2 regions of the Colwellia sp. BRX10-9 genome follow, and region 2 is predicted to be linked to the other one. Evidence: predicted binding sites of a transcription regulator. Region 2 holds the regulator's gene; the other holds the start of a gene.
The links. Region 2 encodes sigma-54, which starts transcription at its own class of promoters, with help from an activator protein. Its sites were predicted from a motif close to GTTGGCACGNNNNTNGNNT; they were not measured.
Positions count from the first base shown of each region.

Region 1 (2,209 bases), on a different contig from region 2:
TAAACGACCATTTTGATCTGTCACTGTAACTCGGTTAGGTTCCATACCCTGAACGGCAGAAGCAATAATATCAACAACAGAGTCAACTTCTTCTTCAGATAACATCCGCCCTTTACGCATAGTTAGTACCACAGTGCCAGATGCGCTGCGGGTACGTTTAGCAAAAATATTTTCGCGGGGTATCGCCAGTAAAACTTTTGCTCTAGAGATAGCTTGCAGTTCTTCAATGGTGCGAGCCAATTGCTGCTCACGAGAAAACTTAAGACGTTCTGTTTCAAGGCGCTGGCTGACACCAAAACCCATATCTTGCATAATAATTTCACTACCTTCTGTTGGTTCATCAGATAAACCTTCACGAGCAAGTAAAATTTTAATTTCTTGATATTGATCACTTTGTACTGAAATAGTGTTGTTTGCTTGACGGTAATCCACTTGGTTAGCGTCTAGAAAGTCCATTGTTTTGATTAATTGTTCGGTAGGTTGTTTGGCAAGAAATCTATATTCGGCTTGATTTGCCCACATAATAACAAAAACAGCAATAGCTAAACAAATTGCTAATGCCATAATTAAGGTGACTTGGCGTAATAAATCGACATTACCCATAGCAGAAGCAAAGCCTGATTTTTGCTCATCAGCCATATTATCAGCACCATCACTTGCCATTAACCCGGTGCCGCCATCGGCAGCAACCATTGAATTATTATCAGTATCAGCCACTTAATTTCTCCACTACCACTTGATTTTATTACGAAATACTATCTATTTTATACTAAGGTATTGTTAAACTGGCATATTCATTATTTCTTTATATGCTTCAACAAACTTATTACGTACTTGTACGGTGGCATCAAAAGCAATACCAGCTTTAGCGGAAGCAACCATAGTATCAGCGAGCGTAACGCTTCGGTCGCCCATTTCAAAAGCTATTTTCTTTGCTCCAGACTCTTTTTGAATATCGTTAACATTATTCACCGCATCTTTAAGCATATCGCCAAAATTACTGGTCGACTTATTCAGCGCTGGAATAGCGCTGTCTCCCATGCCAAGGTTATTGCCCATTTTTTCAAATGAAGCCCCCTGCAACGAAGAGTTTCCAAGCGACATACTTTGCATTTGTGCGTATAAAGAATTGGTATCGATATTCATGAGCTACTCACTTGTGTCAATTTTTTGCTACTAAGCCTATAAATAACGGTTTAAGTAACGATATAACGATGATATTGCAAGCATGGTGCCAGTATGAGAATTAAAGAATTATCGAGGTTATGGAAGGTTTAATGAGTGAAAACTGTAGATAGCAGTAAAGCCAATATTTTAAATGAAAATATTGGCTTTATAGGAATATTACCCCTTTTAGCGATTGTTAGGCTGGTATTTGAATGCCCGAATCACGCATTCTTGCTATTTTATAGCGAAGCGTTCTTGGGCTAATGCCTAATCGTTCAGCAACATCTTTACGGCTACCTTGGCAAGCGGTGAGGGTATCAAGAATAATTTGATGCTCTTGTATTTTTAATTCATTACCAAGCATGTCTTCGCTATTATTTTCTAACGCCACGTCAGTAATAATTTCACTGTCGAAATTTTCAATTAACAAGTCACCGGCATTAATAATCTGGTCGCTATGCAAAATAATGGCTCGTTGAATAACATTATCTAATTCACGAACATTGCCTGGCCAATCGTAACTCGTCAGTTTATTTCTCGCCGAAGCTGTTAGTTCTGGAATAGCCATGTTATTCGCTAACGATGCTTGAGTAATTAAATGTTTGGCTAATGGCACAATATCATCTCTGCGTTTATTTAATGCTAACCAAGTTAATGGAAAGACATTTAAACGATAGTAGAGATCTTCACGGAAGATGCCATCTTTTACAGCCACTCTTAAATCACGATTGCTGGTTGCGATAACACGAACATCAAGCTTAATTGTTTTTCGACCTCCTAAGCGTTCAACTTCTCGCTCTTGTAAGACCCGTAAAATTTTTGCTTGTAAGCCAAGATCCATTTCAGTGATCTCGTCTAATAAAATAGTACCGCCCTGTGCTTGTTCAAATTTACCTGGGCACGCTTGAATGGCTCCGGTAAAGGCACCTTTTTCATAACCAAATAAAGTCGCTTCCAGCATATTCTCTGGAATTGCAGCACAGTTTATGGCAACAAAGGGCTTATCACTTCGGTTCGAATGATAATGAACGTATTGTGCTAA
Region 1 is NZ_JACGVV010000004.1:123,247-125,455, reverse strand. It holds gene fliF (flagellar basal-body MS-ring/collar protein FliF) at 1-717, opposite strand, end outside; gene fliE (flagellar hook-basal body complex protein FliE) at 781-1,146, opposite strand; gene H4J69_RS03965 (sigma-54 dependent transcriptional regulator) at 1,364-2,209, opposite strand, start outside.
Region 1: a site for sigma-54 is predicted at 1,221-1,239, ahead of fliE (flagellar hook-basal body complex protein FliE). Genes of this name have one in related genera too.

Region 2 (2,209 bases):
GCTGGTGTTGACCCAATTTCAGTAGGTGATATTAAAAAAATTATTCTACACTTAAAAGAACGTGGCATTGGTGTGTTGATCACTGATCACAATGTACGTGAAACTCTCGATGTATGTGAACATGCGTATATTGTTAGTCATGGTGAACTTATTGCAGAAGGTACTGCAGATCAAATTCTTGCAAATCAACACGTAAGAGATGTATACCTTGGTGAACAATTCACGCTATAGTAGTCAGTAAATGAATAGTATCTTCGTATGAAAAAAACGAAAATATCCCATTAAAAATAATAGGAAGTTAATGACCTAAATGCGCCCTACTCTACAACTCCGCATAGGACAACAATTAACCATGACGCCACAATTGCAGCAAGCAATCAAATTGCTGCAACTGTCTACGTTAGAGCTTCAACAAGAAATTCAGGAAGCCTTAGAAAGTAATCCATTATTAGAAATGGATGAGTCTTCAAATAATCCCGAAGATAAAAGTACTGACAACCTTGAAGAAGCTCACACTGCCGGTACTGGTGATGTTAAAGAAGCCCCTGCTTCTGATGGTAGCGAAGACGCTACGCCTACCATTGATGAAATCACCACCACTGAAGCCATGGACAAGAACGATATCCCTGAAGAATTAAACATGGATACCACTTGGGATGATAACTACACGGCCGGTGCAGCAAGTTCAAGCTCAGGCCCAGCTTCAGAAGATTATACTTACCAAGGCGAGACTCAAGACTCCATTCAAGATCATTTGCGCTGGCAAATGGAATTAAGCCCTTTTACCGAAACAGACCGCGCTATAGCGACAGCAATTATTGATGCTGTTGATGACGCCGGTTACTTAACGGTATCTAGTGAAGACATTTTAGAAAGTGTTGCCATTGAAGGAGTAGAGCTTGATGAAATTGAGGTGGTACTAAAACGTATTAACCTCTTTGATCCTGTCGGTGTCGCTGCTCGTTCTATTTCAGAATGTTTAATCATTCAACTTAATCAATTTGACCCCGCTACACCTTGGTTAGCAGAAAGTAAGTTAGTTTTGCGTGACCATATTAATCTGCTGGGTAGCCGAGACTATCGTACATTAATGCGTAAAACTCGACTAAAAGAAGAGCAACTGCGCGAAGTGGTGCGTCTTATTCAATCACTTGACCCTAGACCCGGCGATAGTGTGATGAAGAGTGACGATCAGTATGTTATTCCTGATGTTTCTGTTGAAAAGAAAAATGGCCGTTGGGTGGTTGAATTAAATCCTGATACTGCGCCAAAACTTTCGGTGAATCAGCAATATGCTTCGATGTCACGTTCGATGAAGTCGACAGCTGACACACAATTTATTCGCTCAAATTTACAAGAAGCTAAATGGTTTATTAAAAGCTTAGAAAGCCGTAATGATACCTTATTAAAAGTGTCAAACTGTATTGTGCAACGTCAAATTGGCTTTTTTGAACATGGTAATGAAGCCATGCGTCCAATGGTTTTAAATGATATTGCCGAAGCTGTCGATATGCATGAATCAACCATTTCACGAGTGACGACACAAAAGTACATGCATACGCCACGTGGAATTTTCGAACTGAAGTTTTTCTTCTCAAGCCATGTTGGCACCGAAAGCGGTGGCGAATGCTCATCAACAGCTATTCGTGCATTAATCAAAAAATTTGTTGCTGCCGAAATCCCAGCAAAACCACTTAGTGATAGTAAAATGGCTGATTTATTAGCCGATCAAGGGATAAATGTAGCTCGACGCACCATAGCAAAATATCGAGAGTCACTTTCTATTCCACCTTCTAACCAACGAAAAAGTTTACTTTAACGAAAAGATGAGGAATTAAGCTTATGCAAATTAATCTTTCTGGCCACCATGTTGACATTACCGAAGCTTTACGAGAAAACGTCACGACTAAGATGGCAAAATTAAGCCGACATTTTGATCATATCAATAATGTTCATGTTGTTCTCACCGTTGAAAAATCAAATCAAATTGCTGAAGCGACTGTTCACGTTAGTGGCTCTGATTTACATGCAAAAGCTGAAAATGCTGACATGTATGCCTCTATTGATAGTCTTGTTGTTAAGCTTGACCGGCAAATATTGAAGTACAAAGGTAAAACGAATCAGCATTAATGCTGTTTATCGCCTGTTCACTCACCAAAGAATCTAAGTAGTATAATGAAGTTGCAAGATATCCTTACCCTTGATTGCA
Region 2 is NZ_JACGVV010000005.1:165,610-167,818, reverse strand. It holds gene lptB (LPS export ABC transporter ATP-binding protein) at 1-231, shown strand, start outside; gene H4J69_RS05035 (RNA polymerase factor sigma-54) at 311-1,819, shown strand; gene hpf (ribosome hibernation promoting factor) at 1,843-2,130, shown strand; gene ptsN (PTS IIA-like nitrogen regulatory protein PtsN) at 2,176-2,209, shown strand, end outside.